DNA from 4 places in the Cellvibrio chitinivorans genome. Region 3 is predicted to be linked to each of the others. Evidence: predicted binding sites of a transcription regulator. Region 3 holds the regulator's gene; each other region holds the start of a gene.

Region 1 (6,127 bases), on a different contig from region 3:
GTGTTTTCGCCGTTGCGATTACACACGTGTGCGTAGGTGGTTGCTGGTGTTGCGTGAGTGATACGTGTGGTGCTCACTACACCCGTTGCAAAGCCTTGGGCTTTCATCTGCTCAAGCAGAGTAGGAACAGATTCGCCGTTGCCTGCTTCACAGGTGCTGTTGCCACTTGCATCTACATACTGAGTACCGTCGGTGCGATAAGCATTGGTGCTGGTGCTCATGGAGATAACTTCGTTCTTCATCTTCACACCGGTCATGTAAGCTGCCATCGATGGGGCGCTATCGGTTACCTGACCATCGGCAGAGTAGGTGCGAACAAACGCCGTTTCGGGAAGCGTATCGATAGTGATGCTGCCCGCTTCACCGGCTTCATAAATACGCATCGCGGTGAGGGTGGTGATTCCCATGCCATCGCCGAGGAAGAACAATACGTTTTTCTTAGCCACTGGTGCCGCGCTTGAACTGCTTTCGCTAGAGCTGCTGGCTACAGGTTCGCTGCTGGCTACAGGTTCGCTGCTGGCACTGGATGATGCAGGCGCGCTGCTTGAGCTTGATGCTGGGGCGCTGCTCGCGCTTGAAATACTGCTGGAGCTATTGTTGTTCTTGTTGTCATCGCTGCCGCCACAGCCGGTCAATACCGCGGCCAGCGTCAGTCCTGTCACTGTTAATCGCTTCATGGGGTAATCCTGTTTTCTTGGGTTACTGCTCCAAACTTCAGGGGGAAGATGGATACAGGCGCCAGTATCAGGATCGATTATTACGAGAATATTTAGTTATGTTGTAACAGTTGTGTGGGTGGTGAATTAAAACGAGGGTGAGATTTAAGATAAAAAAGCAGCGTCCTTGCTGCTAGTGATGGCTGCAACGGTTATTATTTTTATAGTGGAAGACGGGGATTAAAGGTTTATTACGGTCTTTTCTTTACGCTTTTCTTTTTTATCCCTGCGTTTGTCTTTTAACGATTTTTGCGGTTCTTTTTTGGTCTTTTCTTTAGACATTTCATCTGCTCCCAATCACGCATTAAGTGAGCTTCTTTGAATATGCCGCTGTGTATTCGCGGAAGTGCATTGGTGTTTGTTTCACCTGAGTTTTATCTTTGGCGAGCGGCAAATTAATGCATGCATGAGTTAATCCCTCCTGATAATTTGTGTGGTCAGTTTTCCTCTATTCGCACCACGCGAAACATTTCAGTGCGAAAGAAAATTTTTATTTCTATTACATCGCCTGCAATTCGCCCTAAAAGCTCTCGCCCAAGTGGTGATAGGCAAGAAATAAAACCTTTTTCTGGTGCGCTATCGCGTGAATTGGTTAGCGTCAGGATGATGACTTCTTTTTCTTTTACATCAAACAAAGTCACCTTGTCGCCAATAGCAATGCGGCGTGTCTGTGTCTTCGTTGTTTTTGTCTGGTTTTCTAACAGGGCAAGTGACGCTGCTAGCTCAGTTGGATTGAGTACTATGCTCCAGGGCATGTGATAAGTTTTTTGGCGAGCGCAATCGCCCATTCGTTTTTGCAAACGATTGATATAGTGAGAGAGCAATTTATTTCTCCGGTGCAAAGAAATACCGCCCAAATATGGGTGCTATTTAAATGAATGAATAAAATGGAGATAAAAATAGGCGCGAGCGAAAATTCGCTCGATTAACGGGGGAAGGCGAGAGAAACTCTTTTTAAGATAAAACGAAGTAAAGCGTGCATAAAAATAAAATCGTGATGTTGCTTAGGGGCGGAGCAATCATAGCTACAATAAAATTTAAGTCAACCGAATATAAACTTCATTCACAGCGTACAACTTTTATAAACCTTGTTTTGCTCTGTTGATTGCGGAAGTTACTGCTGAACGTGCCTGAGGGCTGTTTTTCCAGCAGCTACTTCTAAGCATTGAAGCGACCATTTCGGCTATTTCCGTTGCATCGTAAGTTGCTAGTTCTGAAAATGAATTTATACCTATTTCTTCAAAGCGTTTGATTACTGTGGGGCCTACGCCTTTAAGTTCCAATAGAGCAGCTTTTTCATGTTCATTAAATGCCATTTTGTATTCCTAATTAAAAATTAAGACGCATCTTGCCATAAAGCTGCACTTTAATTTTTGTGATTTTTAAAACGTACTCGTCACAACGCCATTCTCCAACACCTTCGCCTCAATCGTTTTTCCGCTGGATAAATTTTTTACGCGGATGACTTCATCTTTATTGCCGTTCTCCAGCGCTTCGCCGGGCATGGCGGCGGTGATGCCGTCGCGATTGGCGGTGATTTTTAGTTTGTCGCCGCGTTTGACTAATTGCGGTTGGTCGATGAAATCCGGGCTGAGCATTTGGTTGGCGCGGATGCGGCGCTTGGCGCCCATGCCGGCGACTTGATCGAGGCGGTGATAGAAACCGCGATTGGCGCGGGTGATTTCTTGCTCCTGTAATTGCAATTGCGCGCGAGTAATAGTGTCGCCGCGATTGATGACCGCGCTGGTGACAACTACCGGCAAAAACACCTGCATATCGCTGCTGACTTTTACCGGCCAGCCTTTGAGCGTTTGGCCGGTGCATTCAAGCGTAAGTTGCTGGCGCGATAAGCGGCCGCTGCTGCCACCACTCACCTTGATCGAGTTGGGGCAGGGCGCGATGGTGTTGGTGCTGCCGATCGGGGTGTTTTCTATTACTACACGCAGGCCTTGCCAGCCATTGGCTTGGGCTTGAGTGTCCATCATTTGCTGCAAGTAATTGCGTGCAGCCTCATCGATTTGCTGCGCGGCGGTTTGAGCCATTGCGCTTTCTGCAATTAATCCTGCCCAGATCACCAACAGCCACTTGGATGCGGAAAAACCTTTTCCCCTTGTCTTTCCCCTTTGGTCCAAATGCGGAAATCCGGCTGTGATTTTGCTGCGTTTTGTATTTAAAAAGTTCAATAAAATCAATTTGATACGCCTCGTTATGGGTGTGGGCATAGTTCCTGCTAAAGCTGTGCCATATCGACCCAATGTGTTGTTTGAATCAAGAGTAGGCATTTGGATTATGAGTATAGGTATTGATAAAGCCTTGGGCATTCACGCGCAGGCGCTCGACTTGCGGGTGCAGCGCAGCGAGATTCTCGCCGCCAACCTCGCCAATGAAGATACGCCCGGTTTCCAAGCGCGCGATATCGATTTTGCGCGCGAGCTGAATTACGCCGATTCCCCTTTTGATATCGGCCAGATTTCTATCGCCGGTGATGGCGATTCAGCTCCGCAGCTGATGTACCGCACACCGATGCAGGCATCGCTCGATGGCAACACCGTCGATCTGAGTATGGAGCAGGCCAACTTCTCCAAAAACTCGATGGATTTCCAAACCAGCCTGACCTTTTTAAACATGAAATTCCAAGGGCTGAAGTCAGCCATAGAGGGGCGCTAAGCATGGCTTTTGATTCGATTTACAAAATCGCCGGTTCGGCGATGGGCGCGCAAACCGTTCGCCTCAATACCATCGCCAGTAATTTGGCCAACGCCGATTCCGCCGCCACCCGTGCGGAAGATGTGTATCAAGCGCGCAAGCCGGTGTTTGCGGCGATTTACGAGAACGATCAAATGACCCGCGGCCAAGGTATGGGCGGCGCTCATGTACAGGTGCTGGATGTGATCAGCGCTGGCAATGAGCCGCAGCGTCGCTATGAGCCAAATAATCCACTCGCCGATCGCGATGGTTATGTGTTCTACGCCGATATTAATCAGATTGAAGAAATGACCGACATGATGGCGGCCACTCGCAATTACGAAACCAACGTGGAAGTGCTCAATCGCGTTAAGGGCATGCAGCAGGGTCTGCTGAAGTTGGGAGAAGCCTGATGACGACGGTTACTAACAACACAGTTTCAAATCCTTACAGCATTGATCAAGTCACCAGCCAAACGGTGAATGTGAGCGATGCGACCCAGATGGAAAACAATTTCATCAGCCTGATGGTGGCGCAAATCCAGAATCAGGACCCGACCAAACCCGTCGATAGCACCGAGTTCCTCAACCAGTTTTCGGCCATGAGTCAGGTTAAGAGCATGGAAAACATGACCAGCCTGAGCAAAAGCAATCTGGTGTTGATGGACAACTTACAGACCCTGACCGCCGCTGGATTGGTAGGGCAGGAAGTAAAGGTTGCGGTGGATAGCGTTCAAGTTGGCACCGACACCATCAATGGCAAATTCAATCTGGAGCATTCCGCGAGCGCAGTGGAACTCAAGCTCACCGATAGCAATGGTGTAAGCCAATCGATTCAGCTGGGTAGCAGGACCGCTGGCTTGGTATCGGTTGCGATTGATCCAGAAGAGCTGGGACTGGCTCCGGGTAGCTACTCGGTAGAAGTCATTAGCGATAGCGGTGAATACCCGACGCTGGAAGTGTCTGGCCTCGTCAGCAATGTGCGCGTGAGCGCGGAAGGGCCGGTATTGGAAGTGGCGGGTGCCGGTTCAGTGCCGTTTTACAAGATCACGGAATTCGGTCAGGCGCCGATTGCCGGGTTGCTTTAGTTCAATTTCATCATTAACGGGAGAACCCCATGAGCTTCAATATCGCCCTGACCGGCCTGAGCGCCGTCAACGACCAACTCGATAGCATCAGCAACAACATTTCCAACGTAGGCACTACGGGCTTTAAATCCTCGCGCACTGAGTTCGGCAGCATCTATTCCGACAGCATGGCGATGGGTGTGGAAGTGCTGCGCGAAACCCAAAGCATCAGCAAAGGTGGTTCATTGGTGACTACCGGCCGCGAGACGGATTTGGCCATCTCTGGCGGCGGTTTCTTTATGACCAAAGCCTCAACCGGTGAAACCAACTACACCCGTGCCGGTGTATTTGGCACTGACAAAAACAACTACATCGTCAACGCCAGCGGCCAGCGTTTGCAAGGCTATCCGGTGGATGGCAGCAATCGCCTGCAAACCGGTTCATTGAGTGATATGCAGCTGAAAAATGCCAATATCGCCGCCAAAGCAACAGACAAACTCGACTTTGTAATGAATCTGGATGCTAACGAATCCACTCCGACTATCGTTCCATTTGATCCAAACAACATCGATACCTACAACTCCACCTACACCACCAAGGTGTTTGATTCGCAAGGTAAAGAGCACACCCTGACCCAATACTTTGTGAAAACCGGCGCCAATAGCTGGGATGCGCACTACTTCATCGATGGCAATGCCGCCGCTAACAGCATGGGCACCCAAGCGCTGACCTTTAACGCCAACGGTCATATGACTTCACCTTATGACTACGCCGGTGAGCTGGCGAATGATCCGGCTGCGCCACCAGTACACACGCCTATGACCCTGACTGCTACGGCGGCGCAATTGGGCGGCGGTGTGGCTGACCTGAATATCGAGATGAACTACGGCGGCACTGGCATTGGCGGTGCAACCCAATACGGCTCCAACTTCATCGTCAACAGCAATACCCCAACCGGTTATACCTCGGGCGAGCAGATTGGTATCGCTATTGAAAAAGACGGCATGGTCTACGCCACCTACAGCAATGGCCAGCGCCAGCTGCAAGGTCAGGTAGCTCTGGCGACCTTCACCAATCTCGACGGTTTGCAAAACGTTAACGGCACTTCATGGGTGGAAACCGTGGATTCCGGCCAGCCGCTGGTGGGTGTTCCGGGCATTGGTGCTTTTGGCGACCTGACTTCAGGCGCGCTGGAAAACTCCAACGTCGATCTGACCCAACAACTGGTCGCGCTGATGGAAAGCCAACGCAACTACCAAGCCAACACCAAAGTGCTCTCGACCGATAAAGAGCTGACCCAAGTGTTGTTCGGCGCTATCTAATTTACGAGGTAAACACTCATGGATCGTCTGGGCTACACCGCTATGACCGCCGCCAGCCGCACCCAGCTATCACTGCAGGTGCGCGCTAACAACCTCGCCAACGTGAGTACCAACGGCTTTCGCGCCGACCTTGAGCAGGCGCGTGCCGCCAGTGTGGATGGCTACGGCTACGACAGCCGCCATATGACGCTGGCGCAAAACAACGGGGTGGATTTAACCCCCGGTGCGATGATCGCCACTGGTCGCGACCTGGATGTCGCGATCAAAGGGCAGGGCCTGATCGCACTCGAAAGCGGCGATGGCGAGGTCTACACCCGCAACGGCAACATGATGATCGA
Region 2 (6,127 bases), on a different contig from region 3:
TACGGTGATCCAGCGGCAGGTGTTCTCCAGCTGGCGCACGTTGCCCGGCCACTGCAGGGTGCTGAAATACTCTTCCGTTTCCGGCAGCAGTACTTTTGGATCGACATTTAATTCAGTCGCGGCTTTATGCAGGAAGAAACGCGCCAGTTTAGGTATGTCTTCACGGCGATTAGCCAGTTTCGGGATATGGATGCGGATTACGTTCAGGCGATGAAACAAGTCTTCGCGGAAACGATTGTCCGCCACCAGCGTTTCAAGGTTTTGGTGAGTCGCGGCGATGATACGTACATCCACCTTAACTGGCGTATGGCCACCTACACGATAAAACTCACCGTCGGCCAATACACGCAATAAGCGGGTTTGGGTTTCGGCGGGCATATCGCCGATTTCATCGAGAAACAGCGAACCGCCATTGGCCTGCTCAAAACGCCCCTGACGCTGTGCAGCAGCACCGGTAAAGGCGCCTTTCTCGTGACCAAAGAGTTCAGACTCCATCAAATCTTTCGGAATCGCGGCCATGTTCAGGGCGATAAACGGCTCGTTGCGGCGCGGGCTGTGGCGATGCAGGGCGCGCGCTACCAGCTCTTTACCGGTTCCCGACTGCCCATTGATCAACACAGTAATATTGGATTGCGACAAGCGACCAATCGCCCGAAACACTTCTTGCATCGCCGGCGCTTCGCCGATGATTTCAGTATTGGTTTCCAGCTCTGTCTCAACACCGTGTTCGCTCTTCTGCTCCTGCGCATGGGCAAGAGCGCGCTGGGTAACAGCAACAGCATCGTCCACATCAAAGGGTTTGGGCAGATATTCAAAAGCGCCGCCTTGATAAGCCGCCACCGCGCTGTCCAGGTCGGAATGCGCAGTCATGATGATGATCGGAATCTGCGGATGGGTATTGTGCAGATTGCCGAGCAGCGTCAAACCATCGGTGCCGGGCATCCGAATATCGCTGATGATCGCATCGGGCGTATCGCGGTTGAGCTGACTCATGGCGCTGTCGCCCGAATCAAACACGCGCGTTTCAATGTTCGCGCCCTGCAGTGCCTTTTCCAGCACCCAGCGGATCGAGCGATCATCATCAATAATCCAGACTTTATTAGACTTCTGCATGTTGCGCTTCCATTGGTAAGTAGAGCGAGAAGCGGGTTTTGCCCGGCTCGCTTTGGCACTCGATGAGGCCATGGTGTTGATGGATAAGGTGTTGCGAAATGGTGAGCCCCAAGCCAGTGCCTTCAGCGCGGCCGGAGATCATCGGATAGAAAATGTTTTCGATCATATCGGCGGGAATACCCGGGCCGTTGTCGATAATGTCGATGCGGCACACCAGCGAGTGATGTTTGCGACCAATGGTGTACTGGCGCTGGATACGCGAGCGCAGTTGAATCACACCGTTCAACACATTCGCCTCCACCAGCGACTGCATAGCATTGCGCACTATGTTGAGCAGCGCCTGAATCAGCATCTCTTTATCACCTTGCATCGGCGGAATACTTGGGTCGTAGTCGCGCACGATTTTGATCGCATCGCTGCTTTCGGCTTTGATGATATTGGCGACTCGCTCAATCGCCTCGTGGATATTGATCGATTGCCAATTGGGCAGCTGATTCGGGCCGAGCATACGATCGACCAGATTGCGCAGGCGATCCGCCTCATCAATGATGATGCTGGTGTATTCGGTCAGCCCGGAATGGGGCAGCTCACGCGCCAACAACTGTGCGGCACCGCGAATCCCGCCCAGCGGGTTTTTGATCTCATGCGCCATACCGCGCACCAGATTGCGTGTGGTTTCGTGCGAGGTGGTCAGCATCTCTTCGCGGCTGATGCGCAATAAACGGTCAATTGGCTGGATCTCAATGATCAAACCTTCGTGGTCGCCAAAGGGGGTTACCGTGTAATCGACGGTGATAGAACCGCCGCTAAGCAGGCGCCACTCGGCATGACGCTTGGTGTAATGATTAGCCTGCGCCGCCGCCAGCTTCAGTTGACGATCGGTTTCATCGGATTCGTAAAAAAAATAGGTGATAGGTTCACCGGTATTGCTCTCACAACTCATCGCGAGCAGAGCTTCGGCGGCGGGGTTCATGTGGCACAGCAGAAGATCGGTATCCACCAAGACAATGGCGGTACTCAAGCTATCTAATATGGGTTTGTAAATATCGCGCGGACTCACCAGCTACTGCTCTCCTGAACGCCTCGACAATGGGCATGGGCAGTACTGCAAAAACCAAACCAAGTAGTAAAAAGGCCGATTTCTGCGGTTTTAACTGCCGAGACTACCCATAATGGTGATTTTCAGGAAAATCATAGCACTAATTTGGTGCAACTATTTCGGCGTGGGCTTCGGAAGGGCATTATTATTAATATTTGGTCGAATAACGTTCACAATTACCGGATCTGACGTGCCCAATGATTGACCATTGGTATCTATCGCCTCCACCACCAGCGTGTGGGAGCCGCGCGGAACATCCTTAACGACTATATTGGTCATTGTCGTCTCTTCCAACAACTCACCATTCATAAAATACACCAGCAAATGCCCCTCTTGCAGGCCGGGATTGAGACTAACTGCAATCGCCAGATCGCGCTGCCCAACAGGAATGGTGACATCCGCACGCGGACTGATAATGCCAATCCTATAGCCAATTGCCGCCTGTTGCGGCTCGTAGGAGCTCACTGGCGTGGACTGTGGCAAAGGCTCCGCGCCGGGCACAGTATTAACCTCGCGCAGCTTAATCTTTTCCGCATTTTCAGTGCTGGGCTTATCGGTGTACCTGACAGTCCCGTCCTTATCGACAACCTTATACACATCGGCACCGGCAACCTGCGCCAGCAACAGCATCAACACCAACAATTTGCGCATCGCATTTCCCTCATCAGTCAGCTTTACCCTAGATTACTCCCGCCACCCCCAAAGAAAAAGCCCGCACCGTTTCCGGTGCGGGCCTTCTCACAGATTGATCGGCCGCAGCCAACCATCTAGCAGGACTTACACGCTGCTCTTATACAGAGTAGTAGAGTTCAAATTCTACTGGGTGTGGAGTCATGTTAACGCGTTGGATGTCAGCTTTCTTCAGGTCGATGTAAGCATCGATGAAGTCTTTAGTGAATACACCACCAGCCAACAGGAACTCGTGGTCTGCTTCCAAAGAGTTCAGAGCCTCTTCCAAAGACGCACAAACTTGTGGAATCAGCGCTTCTTCTTCTGGCTCCAGATCGTACAGGTCTTTAGTTGCTGGCTCGCCCGGATGAATCTTGTTCTGAACACCGTCGATACCTGCCATCAACAGTGCTGCGAAGCACAGGTATGGGTTAGCAGTTGGGTCAGGGAAACGGGTTTCGATACGCTTGGCTTTTTCACCAACAGTGTAAGGAATACGGATAGAAGCAGAACGGTTACGTGCAGAGTAAGCCAGCATTACTGGAGCTTCGAAGCCCGGAACCAAACGCTTGTAAGAGTTGGTAGACGCGTTACAGAAAGCGTTCAATGCTTTAGCGTGCTTGATGATACCGCCAACGTAGTACAGAGCAGTTTCAGACAGACCAGCGTATGCGTCACCAGCGAATTGGTTTTTGCCATTCTTGGTGAAAGACTGGTGAACGTGCATACCTGAACCGTTATCACCGATCAGAGGCTTCGGCATAAAGGTTGCGGTTTTACCGTATTGGTGAGCAACGTTGTGTACGCAGTACTTGAGGATTTGTACTTCGTCCGCTTTCTTAACCAGAGTGTTAGCGCCTACGCCGATTTCACATTGGCCAGCGTTAGCAACTTCGTGGTGGTGAATTTCGATTTCCAGACCCATAGCTTCCATCGCATTACACATAGCGCCACGGATGTCGTGCAGAGAGTCGATTGGAGCAACTGGGAAGTAACCACCTTTTACGCGTGGAGCGTGGCCGTGTTTACCTTCAATGTCATCACCTGACTGCCAGGAAGCCTCTTCAGATTTGATCTTGTAGAAAGAACCGCCCATGCCACTGTGGAAATGAACGCTATCGAAAATGAAGAATTCTGGCTCTGGACCAAACAGGGCGATATCACCCAGACCGGTAGACTTCAGGTACTCTTCAGCGCGCAGACCGATAGAACGTGGGTCGCGGTCGTAACCTTGCATGGTTGCTGGCTCAACGATGTTGCAGCGAACGATGATGGTAGCTTCGTCGTAGAAAGGATCCAGAACAGCAGTTGAATCGTCCGGCATCAGGATCATGTCGGAGTCGTTAATGCCTTTCCAACCAGCGATAGAAGAACCGTCGAACATTTTACCGTCAACGAAGAAACTGTCGTTTACAACGCTTGATGGGAAAGTTACGTGTTGCTCTTTACCTTTGGTGTCGGTGAAACGCAGGTCAATCCAGCGAGCTTCGTGTTCTTTGATCAGGTCTAAAGTCTTAGACATTGAATGCCTCCAAGTTGTAATAGCCCGAAGGCTACGGATTGTGAAAGTTATTACTCTTGGCAAATAACCCGGAACCGGGCGCTTTGCCGAAATTTTTCCCACTTCATCCGGGCGCGACTCATTTCGGTGAGCGGGGCAAGACTAGGGTGTCAGAAAAAGGGCAAAATATATGCCATCTAGGGAAAATAGCAATAAGCCTTTAAAAATAAGGTTTTCAAGCGATAAGGCAAGCTCGCGCAAACAGCAAAAGCACCAATAAAACGCACAAATTTTTATTAATGCACCAAAAACAAGCATTAATTATTTGTTTGCGGCCTCCCTTTTTGTTTCCCTATAAAGCGAGCGCTAGTGTGCCAGTTGCATGCTCCAAATTGCATCACTTTTATCGTCAATTTCCCCTAAAAACCATTAAAGCTGTTTCGCTCATCAAAGGTTATTAGCTTTTATCTAAACACCCTATAGCAACTACCTATAGCTTTGATATCGAATGGCGCGGAAAATCACTGTAGTTTGCGCTGCTCGTGCGTAAACCGCGCGGCCAGGCCATATCAATAAGAACACGAGTTATTCACATGCACATGACAACGACCGAAATTTTCCTGATCGCAATGGTGATCATTTTTACCATTCCCTATTTGATTTGGCGCCTTGGCCGAACGGATTATTGGGCGCCGCTGGTTGTCGTCCAGATCATTATGGGCATAGTGCTCGGCCCGGGCGTGCTGGGCAAAGCCTTCCCCGAGTACTACACATTTGTGTTCAACGCTGATGTGATTAAGTCACTCAACGGTATTGCTTGGTGGGCGGTGATGATTTTTGTGTGGATCGCCGGTATCGAGCTGGATCTGAAAAAAGCCTGGCAATACAAGCGCGAAAGCGGCATCACCGCTGGCTTGGCACTGGGTACACCCCTGTTATTCGGCTGTGGCGCCGCAGTGCTAATGATGGGTGTTAGCGATGGCTGGATGGGGCCAAATGGCATGACTTGGCAGTTCGTGCTGGGCGTGGGTATGGCCTGTGCGGTAACGGCGCTGCCGATTCTGATTTTATTTATGGAAAAGATGGCAATTCTGCGCCAGCCCATTGGCCAGCGTATTTTGCGCTACGCCAGCCTCGATGACATCGCCATCTGGGGTGTATTGGCCTTGATTCTGCTGGATTGGGAGCGCGTTGGGCGCCAGGGAATGTTTCTGGTGGGCTTTACCATCGCCGCTTACGGATTCCGCAAGCTGATGATCGCCATTCAGGAAAAAGACCGCTGGTACTCCGGTTTTATCTGGCTGGCGATCTGCGGCCTCGCGGCCGACTGGGCTGGTTTGCACTTTATGGTCGGCGCCTTCCTCGCTGGGGCAGTGATGGATGCTGACTGGTTTAATCAGGAGGATATGGACAAGCTGCGCCACTTTGTCCTGATGATCATCATGCCCGTATTCTTCCTCAGTACCGGCTTGCGCACTAACTGGGATGTGGGCGGCACTGCGGTGTTTGTCGCCGCCGGCATACTGCTAGTCGCGTCCGTTGCGGGCAAGCTGGCCGGGGTTCACGCCGCGGGTAAGATCCTCAAGTGGGAAAAAGGTGAAGCGTCGATTATCGGCTGGCTGCTGCAAACCAAGGCGCTGATTATGATCATCTTCGCCAATGTGCTGCTCGATAAACAAATCATTACCAGCGAAACCTTTACCGCACTGCTGATTATGGCCGTCGCCAGTACCATGCTGACAGTG
Region 3 (6,127 bases):
ACATCCCCCAAAATGCTGCGCGAAAACACCCTTGCCGCCGAAGCACTAGCACTAATGGAACAAGCAAAAATTAACGTATTACTGATTACCAACGAACAAAAAAAGCTGGTTGGTGTCGTAAAAATCAATGACCTGCTGCGCGCAGGGATTATCTGATCAATGGAAACCCGCATGACCTCTAACCTGCTCACACCTCAAGAAGTAAATCAACGCGCAGCGCAAATCAAACTACTATTACTCGATGTCGATGGTGTACTCACCGATGGCCGCCTCTACTTTGGCAACAATGGTGAGGAGTTTAAATCCTTCAGTACCCTCGACGGCCAAGGCATGAAGGCGCTGCAAAAAAGCGGTGTAAAAGTCGGCATTATCACTGGCCGCACCAGCCACTTGGTCGCGCGCCGCGCGAGTGATCTCGGCATCGAAATACTGGTACAAGGGCGCGAAGACAAGTGGGAAGCCTTGCAAGAGATATTACAAAGCCATTCCTATGAATTGAGCGAGATCGCATTTATGGGTGATGACTGGCCCGATCTGAGCGTAATGACTCGTGTAGGACTTGCGCTCACCGTGGCCAACGCTCATACGAGCGTGGCAACTCGTGCCCACTGGCAGAGCCGCGAGCGCGGCGGCGAAGGCGCTGTGCGCGCTGCTTGCGATCTCATCATGCAAGCGCAAGGTACTTTTGATGCAGCACTTGCGCCCTATCTAGCTAATCACGGCAAGGATTAGTCATGTCATTAATGCAGCGCATGAATAAAATCCACCAACATATACCAGCGCCTTGGTTGGTCGCTCTAGTACTGGCAATCGGTTACTTCGCCTTTTCTCTACGCCAAAAACCTGAGCTGGCCGAGCACAATTACAACACCAGCAGCTTCCCGCAGTTTTATATGGAAGATATTAAAACGCGCGAATTCGATCCCCAAGGCAAACTGCACTTTCAGCTGGAAACACCGCTTGCCACTCACTACCAGATTAATCCCGAAGGCCCAACCGCCGAGGATTACACACTGATCGCGCAGCCAAAAATGGCGTTTTACGATGTCGAAACCAACGCGCCCTGGCAGGTTACCGCCGAGACCGGCCGCAGCGAAACCAATGGGCACTTGCTGCGCCTAATCGATAACGTTTTGATTCAGCAGCAGACGCCAACACAGGGGTTAATTCAAATCACCACATCAGAATTACTGGTGCGCGCACGCGAACAATTCGCGGAGACCGACAAAGCTGTTAAGATGCGCAGCGCTAAAGGTCAGATAGATGCCATAGGTATGGATGCCGACCTGGCTCAGAGTCGGCTGCAATTAAAGTCCCAGGTTAAGGCTGTTTATGATCCCCGCTAAATTCCGTACTTTTTTATCCCCATTGCTGTTGGCGATGACGTCTGTAGTAATTGGCTACAGCACCACCACTCAAGCATTACCCGATGACAGAAACGAAGTCATTCGCGGCTCGGCCGACAACCTGACCGTTGACCAAAAAAATGGCGTCGCCACCTACACGGGCTCGGTAACAATTTCACAAGGCTCATTAAAAATTTCAGCCGATTCGATTGTGATTCACACCAACCCCGACAGCAGCGTGGAGAAGATGATCGCCACTGGTAGCCCTGCGCGCTTTCAGCAGCAACCCGATCATGATCAAGGCATAGTCACCGCTGCCGCAAAACAAATCACCTATACACCCAACAATGAACACCTGATATTGATTGAGGATGCGTCGGTCGAGCAAAACGGCGCAGTCATGAGTGGCCCGCACATTGATTACGATCTGCTTAAAGAAGTGATGAAAGCCGCTGGCACCAAGAGCACAACCGGTCAAGGTCAACGCATCGAAATTGTTATTCCGCCCAAGGGTGGCGACATCGAGATTATCCAGCGTGGCAACAAAGCCCCACGCTCCTCCCAATCATCTTCCAACGCTGCGCAATAATCTTTATGCCTAGTCTGCACGCACGCCACCTCGCCAAAAGCTACAAAAAACGTCAGGTTGTTATCGATGTGTCCATCACCGTAGAAAGTGGCCACATCGTCGGCCTGCTAGGTCCTAACGGCGCAGGCAAAACTACCTGCTTTTATATGATTGCAGGCTTGGTTCCTGCCGATAACGGCACTGTTTTTATCGATGATCTCGATCTCACCAATCTGCCAATTCATGGCCGCGCTCGCGCAGGCATTGGCTACTTGCCGCAAGAAGCGTCGATTTTCCGCAAGCTCACAGTGACCGATAACATCATGGCGATTCTGGAGACGCGCAAGGATTTGGATCGCGCGCAGCGCAACGAAAAACTGGAGTCGCTGCTGAACGAATTTCACATCACTCACATCCGCGACAGTCAGGGTATGGCACTGTCTGGCGGTGAACGCCGCCGGGTGGAAATCGCTCGTGCGCTGGCAACTGACCCTAAATTTATCCTGCTCGACGAACCCTTTGCCGGGGTTGATCCTATTTCGGTAAACGATATCAAAGAGATTGTTCGCCACCTGAAAGATCGCGGCATCGGTGTCCTGATTACTGATCACAACGTACGCGAGACACTGGATATCTGTGAAACAGCTTATATCGTGAGCGAAGGCCACATTATTGCCGAAGGCAATGCCGACACCGTACTGAGTAATAGCAAGGTGCGCGAAGTTTATCTAGGCGAACACTTCCGCCTCTAAAGCCAGAATTTCAAATGTTTGTGTGTTACCAAACACCGTTCAACAGCACCATAGGCAACACACAAACAACTTGACAAGTAACAATCTTTATTCATTAGGCACAAAGCTTGCTTAGCCGTATTGCTTGCGCGCCAAACCCTGACTAAACTCCACCTATCTGATGTTTTTCATCCTGCTTTATAAGGGTTTGTCGTTCACATAATGAAGCAATCTCTCCAGCTCAAACTCGGTCAACAGCTGACCATGACTCCCCAGTTGCAACAGGCTATTCGCCTTTTGCAATTATCGACATTGGACCTGCAACAAGAGATTCAGGAAGCGCTCGATTCCAATCCTATGCTGGAAGTCGAAGAGGGCTATGACTCTCCCAGCTCATCCACGGAATACGAAGGCAGCGAACAGGATCAGACGGATTACACGCGCCAATTGGAAATCGCCGCCGAAGCTGGAACCGACCACGGCACCGACTTTACCGCCAGCGAAAACTTCTCATCAGCTACTGACAACTACAACGAAAGCAATAACTACAACGACAGTGGCGACTCTTTTGGTGAAAGCGAAAGCTTCAGTGGCGATACCGAATCCTTTGGTGATAGCGATGTGTACGGCGAAGGCGACAGCTTCAGCGCCGACAGCGGTGACTGGAGCGACTCAATCCCAAGCGACCTGCCGGTAGATACCAGCTGGGATGATGTTTACCAAGCTTCTTCAAGCGGCAGCGGCAGTAATTACGACAACGAAGACAGCGATTTTGAAAGCCGTCGCGCCGCAACTGACTCCCTCTATGATCACTTGATGTGGCAACTGAATCTGACTCCCATGTCGGATCGCGACCGCATTCTGGCCATGGCCATTATTGATGCAGTAGAACCCAGCGGCATGCTCTCCATCAGCATCGAAGAAATCTTCGAAGGCATGGGCAGCGATTTGGAAGAGCTGGAGCTGGATGAAGTTGTTGCAGTACAAAAACTCCTGCAACAGTTTGACCCTTGCGGTGTGTGCAGCCAAAACCTGTCCGAGTGTCTGCTGGTGCAATTGCAGCAATTTGACCCCAAAACACCACTTCTAGACTCAGCCAAGCTGATCGTAAAACAGTATTTGCCGGTGCTTGGCAGCCGCGATTATCGCCAGTTAATGCGCCGCACCAAACTCAAAGAAGCAGAATTGAGTCAGGCGGTCGCGTTAATCCAAAGCTTAAACCCACGCCCGGGCGACATGATTGCCACCGGCGATACCGAATATGTCGTGCCCGATGTATTCGTGGAAAAGCGCGATGGCCGCTGGATTGTTGAGCTAAACCCGGATATCGCCCCGCGCTTACGGATCAATGCCGACTATGCCTCCATGGTCAAGCGTGCCGATTCCAGCAGCGACAACACCTTCCTGAAAGACAACCTACAAGAAGCGCGCTGGTTCCTGAAAAGCCTGCAAAGCCGTAACGAAACACTACTCAAAGTAGCGAGCTGCATCGTCGAAAAGCAGCGCGGCTTTTTGGATTACGGTCCCGAGGCGATGAAACCGCTGGTGCTGCACGATATTGCCGAAATTGTAGAAATGCACGAATCCACTATTTCGCGTGTGACCACCCAAAAATACATGCACACCCCACAGGGTATTTTTGAGCTGAAATACTTTTTCTCCAGCCATGTCAGCACCGATAGCGGCGGCGAGTGCTCATCCACGGCGATTCGCGCCATCATCAAAAAACTGGTGAGCGCCGAAAATCCCAAGAAGCCACTGAGCGATAGCAAAATTACTGATTTACTTGCGGAGCAAGGTATCCAGGTTGCGCGCCGCACCATCGCCAAGTATCGGGAATCGCTCAATATTCCACCGTCTAATGAACGCAAAACGATTTAATTAGCTCCCGTCAAATCACAACGGGAACTAAACATATGATTTCGGGTACGCAATGAGATAGCCCGTAGAAATCACAGGTTAGAACACCTATCAAAAGTTCGGATGAGAATGAATGGATGTATGCGAGGGTTGCGCAACCCGCAACCGTTTTTGTTTCTAGCGAGAGGAAGTTTCTATGCAAATAAATATCAGCGGTCACCACGTAGAAGTTACTGATTCGATGAGAGATTACGTTACCGGCAAGCTGGATCGACTGAACAATCACCACGACCGCATCACGAGCACCAATGTCATCTTCTCGGTAGACAAATTAATCCAAAAAGCTGAAGCCACTATTCATGTTAGCGGCAAAGATATATTTGCCGATGCAACTCATGAAGATCTGTATGCCGCAATTGATGCATTGGTCGATAAGCTCGACCGCCAATTGATCAAGCACAAAGAGAAGATGCGCAGCCACCGCTAACCCGCGGACGCTCACATCATTAATAGACCCGATGCCGCCACCCTTACCCAGGGTGCCGGCATTCCTTATTGAGAGATGCCCAGCATACCTTGCCATGCAAATTCAATCCCTGATTAGCCCCGGCCGCACCCTGTGCGGTATTGAAGCGGGCAGTAAAAAACGCGCTCTGGAAATTTTGGCCAATACCATTGCCCAGGATATTCCTGACATTGACGCCGACGAACTCTTCCGCAGTCTGATTGGCCGCGAACGCCTCGGCTCTACTGGCATTGGCCACGGCATTGCCATCCCCCACTGTCGCATCGAACACTGCAGTGGCACGGTTGGCGCCTTGATTACCTTGGCTGACCCAATCGAATTTGATGCTATCGATTCACAACCTGTCGATATTCTGTTTGCCATGTTAGTGCCGCAAGATGCGCACAGCGAACACTTGCAAACACTCGCTGCCTTGGCTGAAGCGCTGAACAAAAGTGACTATCGCCAACGCCTGCGTGCGGCAAGTAGTAATGAAGCACTGTTTGAAGCTGCACTTACCAATTAAATAGATTTTTCATTATCAGGATTTGCTTATGCATCTGGTGATTGTCAGCGGCCTGTCCGGCTCGGGGAAAAGTACAGCGCTTCACGTCCTTGAAGACGTGGGTTTCAACTGTATTGATAACCTGCCCGTTAGCCTCCTACCCGCATTAGTCGCCCAGATTCAAATCCACAAAGATGACCAACACCGCTTTGCGATTGGTATAGATGTGCGCAATGCATGGCAAGATTTGGCGATCTTCCCGCAGATGATTAGCACGCTCAAAGAGGCGCACCTGCCCTTCCAAACCCTGTTTCTGGATTCGCAGCCAGCGGTATTAATTCAACGCTTCAGTGAAACCCGCCGCAAACACCCGCTGTCTGACAAGCACACCAGTTTGGAGGAAGCAATCAGTGCAGAAGATGCACTGCTAGAGCCGATCCGTGACTGCGCCGATCAGGTAATCGATACCAGTCATCTTAATCTGCATGAATTGCGCGACTTGGTAAAAGAGCGCGTGGTTGGCCGCAGTGAATCGACCATGGCGATTTTGTTTGAATCCTTTGGTTTCAAACACGGCGTACCTGTTAATGCAGATTTGGTATTCGATGCCCG
Region 4 (6,127 bases), on a different contig from region 3:
TTTCCAAAATGATCGCTTATTTGTTTCAGTGCAAAGCTATTTGGCTCTACTGCTTCACGCGCAACTATATCTGCATCAACAATCAATATGCCGCGCTCAGCAAAGCGCTTACTGGCCTCGGACTTGCCGCTGCCAATACCGCCGGTAAGTCCGATGATTAAGGGCATATTTTCCTGTTTAGGTAGTGAGAAATAATTTCAGGTAGGATTGATTAATTGTATCGCCCCAGACAAACGCAATCCAACCGGCGATTGCCAAGTAAGGGCCAAAGGGAATAGGAATATTTTTGTCGCGCCCGCGAATAACAATCATGCTGATGCCAATCACTGCGCCCACGAGTGACGACAACAAAATAATTTGTGGCAACATTTGCCAGCCCATCCAGGCACCGAGTGCGGCAAGCAATTTAAAATCGCCATAACCCATACCTTCTTTTCCGGTGAGCAGCTTGAATAACTTGTACACCGACCAGAGCGAGAGATAGCCAGCAATTGCTCCCCATACTGCGCTAGGCAAATCGGTAAAACCATCAAGGCTATTTACGATCAGCCCCAGCCACAAAAGTGGCAAGGTGATGTCATCCGGTAGTAAATAAGTATCTATATCAATCATGGTCAGAGCGATAAGTGACCATGTGAATGCCAGTGCTGCTAGCCCATTCCAGTTGATGCCAACATAGTAAATAACGGCAACAGACAGTAAACCTGTTGCTAATTCTATTATCGGGTAGCGAGCAGAAATGCCTGATTTGCAGCTTGAGCATTTGCCTTTTAATAGCAGATAACTAATAACGGGAATGTTTTCCCATGCTCTAATTTTATGGCCACAGTGAGGGCAAGTAGATGCAGGAATCATTAAATTAAATGGTTCCTGTTGTTTGTCATCTTCGGGAAGAGTGGCGAGATTGCTGTCGCTAGCTATAAATTCACGGCATTGGTTTTGCCAATCGCGCTCCATCATTTTTGGAATGCGATAGATCACCACATTTAAAAAACTGCCAACGAGTAAGCCAAGAACTAAAGTGCAAGCCAAACCTAAAAGCGGGTAGGCTTGCAAAACAGAAATAAAAGTCACGCTTATACAACCGCACCAAGTTGGAAGATAGGAAGATACATTGCGATCATTAGCCCGCCCACCAGAACTCCGAGAACGGACATGATCATTGGCTCAAGCAGTGATGTCAGACTATCGACCATATTGTCTACAGCCTCTTCATAATACACAGCAACTTTGTCCAGCATGGCATCAAGTGCGCCAGATTCTTCACCAATCGCAGACATTTGAATGAGCAAGGTTGGAAATATAGCTTTTGCTTTTAGCGCAGTATTTAACTGAATACCTGTGGATACGTCCTCTCTTACTTTAATAATAGCTTCGGTATAAATTTTATTGCCTGTAGCACCCGCTACAGATGTAAGTGCATCAATAAGTGGAACGCCTGCAGAAAACGTTGTTGCCAAGGTTCTTGCAAATCTTGCCATTACTGATAAATAAATTATCTGACCTATGATTGGAATCTTTAGAGAGTATTTGTCAACCATGTAAGCAAATTTTTCTGAGCGTCGAGTTGCTTCTTTGAAAACAAAAAATGCTGCGATCATTGAAAGAAGAACTATAAACCAGTAGTTCTGAGCTATTTCAGATAAATGGAGTACAAATAGTGTAAACGCAGGAAGGTCTGCACCAAAACTACTAAAGGTTTCTGCAAATTGCGGTACAACTTTCACCAACAAAATACCAGTAACAATTATCGCTACAACTACAACTGCAATCGGGTAGGTCATCGCCTTTTTAATTTTTGCTTTTAATGCTTCGGTTTTCTCTTTATAGGTGGCAATGCGGTCAAGCATGGTTTCCAAAGCACCAGACTGCTCACCTGCATCAACCAAATTACAAAAAAGATCATCAAAATACTTTGGGTGGTCTCGTAAAGAATTTGCAAAGCCGCCGCCTGCTGCAACGCTATCTCTAATTTGCAAAACCATTTTACGTAAATTCGGGTTTTCCAAGCCATCGGCAACAATATCAAATGCCTGTACCAGCGGCACGCCAGCTTTCATCATGGTTGCCATTTGGCGGGAAAAAACAGCAATATCTGCTGGTTTAATTGCTTTGCCGCCTGAGCCGAATAATGGCTTGGCCTTTTTGGAAACAGAACGGGCGGTAATCCCTTGTTTTGCCAGCAGGGTTTTTACAATGGTGGGGCTGCCGCCATTAATTTCGCCCTGGATTTTATTGCCTTTTTTATCCACCCCTTTATATACATAAGTATTAATGGTGGGCGTTTGTTTGGCTCTTGTGGCAGCGGCTTTTGATTTTGTTGCAGTTGCGCTGGTTGATTTCGCAGTAGTTGTTATTGCCATGGAATTAATCCTTGGTGACTCTGTTGGCCTCTTCGAGGCTGGTTAATCCCATTGCGACTTTACGCAATGCGGAGATTCGTAAGTTATTAAAGCCTGCGTCTTTGGCTGCACGAGCAATTTGGAGTGAATTGCCGCCTTCCATTATAAGGTTCGCAATCAGCGGGGTGATGCGAACTACTTCATATACACCTACACGTCCTTTATAACCACCATTGCACTTATCGCAACCAACAGGGTGAAACAGCTGGAATTCTGCGCGCGGAATACCTATTTCGTCAAACCCCTCTTGGGTGAGAATGTCAGCGGGAATATCCGTCGCAGGTTTTTTACAGGTTGTACATAAACGGCGTGCAAGGCGCTGTGCAATAATAAGGCTCACGCTGGTGGCAACGTTAAACGCAGGAACACCCATATTTAATAAACGCGTTAGCGTTTCTGGTGCGGAGTTGGTGTGCAGGGTGGATAACACCAAGTGACCGGTTTGCGATGCTTTAATTGCAATTTCCGCAGTCTCCAAATCACGAATTTCCCCTACCATGATGATGTCCGGGTCTTGGCGGAGAAAGGAGCGTAGCGATTCAGCAAACGTCAGGCCCACTCTTGTGTTCATTTGTACCTGATTAATGCCCTCGAGGTTGATCTCAACCGGGTCTTCTGCTGTCGAGATATTCACTTCAGAGGTATTAAGAATATTAAGGCCGGTATAGAGGGATACCGTTTTACCGCTACCGGTAGGGCCGGTAACCAAAATCATCCCTTGCGATTGTGCAAGCGCATCCAAATACAGTTTTTTCTGGTCGTCCTCATAGCCCAATGCATCAATCCCCAATTTCGCAGAACTTGGGTCAAGAATACGCAGCACGATTTTTTCACCGAACAGCGTTGGCAAGGTATTTACACGGAAATCAATTGCGCGGGTTTTGGATACTTTTAATTTGATGCGCCCATCTTGTGGTAAGCGCCGCTCAGAAATATCCATTTGCGACATTACTTTCAAGCGCGCCGCCATACGCGTAGCCAAATTTACCGGCGGGCGCGACATTTCGGTTAATACGCCGTCGGTACGAAAGCGAATGCGGTAGCTTTTTTCATAAGGCTCAAAGTGAATATCCGACGCACCTATTTTGATTGCGTCGAGCAATACCTTATTAATGTATTTAACAATAGGGGCTTCATCCGCTTCACTACCACTTGCGTCATCCGCTTTGGCATTTGGATCGACTGCTTCAATATCGAGGTCATCCAAGTCACCATCAAGTCCGCCAAGTGCATCGCCCAATGTTTCTTCTTGTGCATTTAAATACTTATCAATTGCGGTTCTAAGCTTATCGGCTTCAACCAATACCGCTTCAGTGTTAATGCCTGTATTGAACTTAATTTCGTCTAGCGCATGTAAATCAGTTGGGTCGGTAACCGCTAGAAATAATCGGTTGCCGCGTTTGGCAATGGGTAAGGTATGGTGTTTGCGAATGAGTTTGTCATCTACCAGTTTTTGGGGAATGCTATCGCTATTTAATGCACTTAAATCAAAAACTGGAGAGCCAAATTCTTCTGAAGCAACGCGCGCAACGGTTCGCGCATCAAGAATGCCGTTGTTTACCAAGTGCTGAGCAAGAGGAATTTTTTCTTTTTTCGCTTGAGTGATCGACTTGCCTGCTAATTCGGCGTCCAACAAGTTGTCGGCTACCAAGCGTCGAGCCAATCCATTTAAAGGTACGGGCGCTGAGTTATTCATTAGTATGACCACGGCTATAAATCAACATAAGTGGATTCAACTTTAGCAGTTTTTTTTGCGTAAGCGATACCTTATTGGTTTTGGATACTTTTGGGCGATACGTGATATTTAATAAGCAGCTTAGGTGCTGACGTAAATTGTCAGTAGTTGCCAGCAACTGGTTGTTTTTTTCGTGGCGAGCAGCAGCAGCGCATCGAAATGTTGTTATAGGGTGTAAGTTATTCGGTACTTTCACCGTGTTGGCACATTGTTTGATTGTAACTATATCGTTGTTACCATCTAACCCTAAACGCTATTGGAGTATTGTTATGAAAAAAGCATTGCAAGCAGGTTTTACTTTGATTGAATTGATGATTGTGGTTGCTATTATTGGTATTTTGGCTGCAGTAGCTTTGCCTGCGTACACCAACTACACCGCAAAATCGAAAATTTCCGAGGTTATTTTGGCTGCCTCTTCTTGCCGTACAAGTGTTACTGATGCGATTCAAAATGCATCGGCTGTTGATGTGTCCACTATTCTTCCGAACGTATGTACAATTGAGCAAACTAAGTACGTAGCTTCTGGTAGTGTTGATGCAAATGGTGTAATTGTTGTTGTTGCGGATGAAGCTAATATTGGTAACACTGCTATCACTGCATCAGCAAATGCAATTCGTTTGGTGCCTTATACCGGTTTGGCGGCTGCAGCTACAGCAATAGTTGGTACAACTGATGGTCAGAAGCAAGTATCAGAGTGGCGTTGTGGTCCAGCTGCCACCAACCCAATGCCAAATCAATTTTTGCCCGGTACTTGTCAAAACCCTTAATTTCGTAATTATGTAAGTTTGCAAAAGGTGAGCTAATAGCTCACCTTTTTCGTTTGGGTTGTGAATATATGATAAGTAGGCTCTTAAAAGAAAAGCTACGGGCATTTGCATACCATTTGCTGTTTAGTTGTTGCCTTGCTGGCTTATTAGGAGTATTGGTTTTTATCTTTTGGTATCCAGATGTGTATCGTATTTTCGGTGCTACTGATGGCTTGTTGTTGTTTATTGGTATTGATTTAGTGCTTGGCCCACTTTTGACATTTGTGGCGTTCAACAGTAAAAAACGAGAACTGAAGCGAGATATTTCAATTATTCTAATGCTCCAGTTGTCGGTGTTTGCATTTGGGTTATGGACTGTTTATGAGGAGCGCCCCTATGTTCAAGTTCTTACCCATAAAAATATCTTGATATATTCCCGTAGTGATTTTCAGAGTTTGGCAGTTAGCCTGCCTGAGTCGATCAAGTTAAGTTATGCTGGGCCATACAAAGTATTCATGTATTTGCCTAAGAGTCTTTCCGAGATTAAATCAATAGAGTTCGTTAGCGAGTTTGTAGAACAAAAGCCATTTGGAGCTAGGGCTGATTTGTATCGTTCATTTTTGCATGGAGAGCAATGGGGGTTGAGTGAGGTTTTGGCAAGATTTGAAAAGGATTCTGTCATGAATTGCTATTGGGTTGATGTAATGTCGAAACACTTTGCTGGTAAAGCATGTATTGATATACATGGAGAGTTGATGGTGGTGGAATAATTTATTTTGATTGGGTGTCAGGATTTGACCCCCATCTTTAAAGGCGATTATTCATTATAAAATCGCATCGACAAATCCACCGCTTTACAATGCTTAGTCAACCCACCAATCGAAATAAAATCCACGCCGGTTTCGGCTGTGGGTACTAGCGTTTCTTCATTGATGTTACCTGACGCTTCCAGCTTTGCTTTTCCGGCGGTGATTGCTACGGCTTTTTTCATGTCGTCAATACTGAAGTTGTCGAGCATGATGATGTCGGCATTCGCGGCTAGTGCTTGTTCCAGTTCGGCGAAACTTTCAACTTCAACTTCTACTGGCTTGCCGGGTGCAATTTTATGTGCGGCGGCAATCGCGTTGGCGATTCCACCGCAGGCGGCTATGTGGTTTTCTTTGATTAAAAAGGCGTCGTAAAGACCGATGCGGTGGTTGTGACAGCCGCCGCAGGCGACGGCGTATTTCTGTGCGCTGCGCAGC

What was found. Region 3 encodes sigma-54, which starts transcription at its own class of promoters, with help from an activator protein. Its sites were predicted from a motif close to TGGCACANNNNTTGCNNT; they were not measured.
Region 1: flgA (flagellar basal body P-ring formation chaperone FlgA) is a predicted target of sigma-54. The motif match lies at 2,943-2,960, and genes of this name have one in related genera.
Region 2: glnA (type I glutamate--ammonia ligase) is a predicted target of sigma-54. The motif match lies at 4,561-4,578, and genes of this name have one in related genera.
Region 4: SPL68_RS11640 (pilin) is a predicted target of sigma-54. The motif match lies at 4,339-4,356, and genes of this name have one in related genera.

Annotation. Positions count from the first base shown of each region.
Region 1 is NZ_JAYKKN010000004.1:260,390-266,516, reverse strand. It holds gene SPL68_RS13130 (alkaline phosphatase) at 1-677, opposite strand, end outside; gene SPL68_RS13125 (GreA/GreB family elongation factor) at 1,154-1,540, opposite strand; gene SPL68_RS13120 (helix-hairpin-helix domain-containing protein) at 1,796-2,032, opposite strand; gene flgA (flagellar basal body P-ring formation chaperone FlgA) at 2,099-2,758, opposite strand; gene flgB (flagellar basal body rod protein FlgB) at 3,006-3,383, shown strand; gene flgC (flagellar basal body rod protein FlgC) at 3,386-3,814, shown strand; gene flgD (flagellar hook assembly protein FlgD) at 3,814-4,488, shown strand; gene flgE (flagellar hook protein FlgE) at 4,518-5,789, shown strand; gene SPL68_RS13090 (flagellar basal body rod protein FlgF) at 5,808-6,127, shown strand, end outside.
Region 2 is NZ_JAYKKN010000001.1:873,545-879,671, reverse strand. It holds gene glnG (nitrogen regulation protein NR(I)) at 1-1,113, opposite strand, end outside; gene glnL (nitrogen regulation protein NR(II)) at 1,100-2,173, opposite strand; gene SPL68_RS03725 (DUF4124 domain-containing protein) at 2,327-2,863, opposite strand; gene glnA (type I glutamate--ammonia ligase) at 3,003-4,403, opposite strand; gene SPL68_RS03715 (cation:proton antiporter) at 4,976-6,127, shown strand, end outside.
Region 3 is NZ_JAYKKN010000005.1:6,116-12,242, forward strand. It holds gene SPL68_RS13815 (KpsF/GutQ family sugar-phosphate isomerase) at 1-156, shown strand, start outside; gene SPL68_RS13820 (KdsC family phosphatase) at 172-732, shown strand; gene lptC (LPS export ABC transporter periplasmic protein LptC) at 735-1,346, shown strand; gene lptA (lipopolysaccharide transport periplasmic protein LptA) at 1,333-1,935, shown strand; gene lptB (LPS export ABC transporter ATP-binding protein) at 1,941-2,666, shown strand; gene SPL68_RS13840 (RNA polymerase factor sigma-54) at 2,868-4,526, shown strand; gene hpf (ribosome hibernation-promoting factor, HPF/YfiA family) at 4,702-4,992, shown strand; gene ptsN (PTS IIA-like nitrogen regulatory protein PtsN) at 5,087-5,536, shown strand; gene rapZ (RNase adapter RapZ) at 5,565-6,127, shown strand, end outside.
Region 4 is NZ_JAYKKN010000003.1:416,108-422,234, reverse strand. It holds gene coaE (dephospho-CoA kinase) at 1-167, opposite strand, end outside; gene SPL68_RS11655 (prepilin peptidase) at 178-1,074, opposite strand; gene SPL68_RS11650 (type II secretion system F family protein) at 1,077-2,363, opposite strand; gene pilB (type IV-A pilus assembly ATPase PilB) at 2,368-4,098, opposite strand; gene SPL68_RS11640 (pilin) at 4,407-4,904, shown strand; gene SPL68_RS11635 (hypothetical protein) at 4,973-5,653, shown strand; gene nadC (carboxylating nicotinate-nucleotide diphosphorylase) at 5,701-6,127, opposite strand, start outside.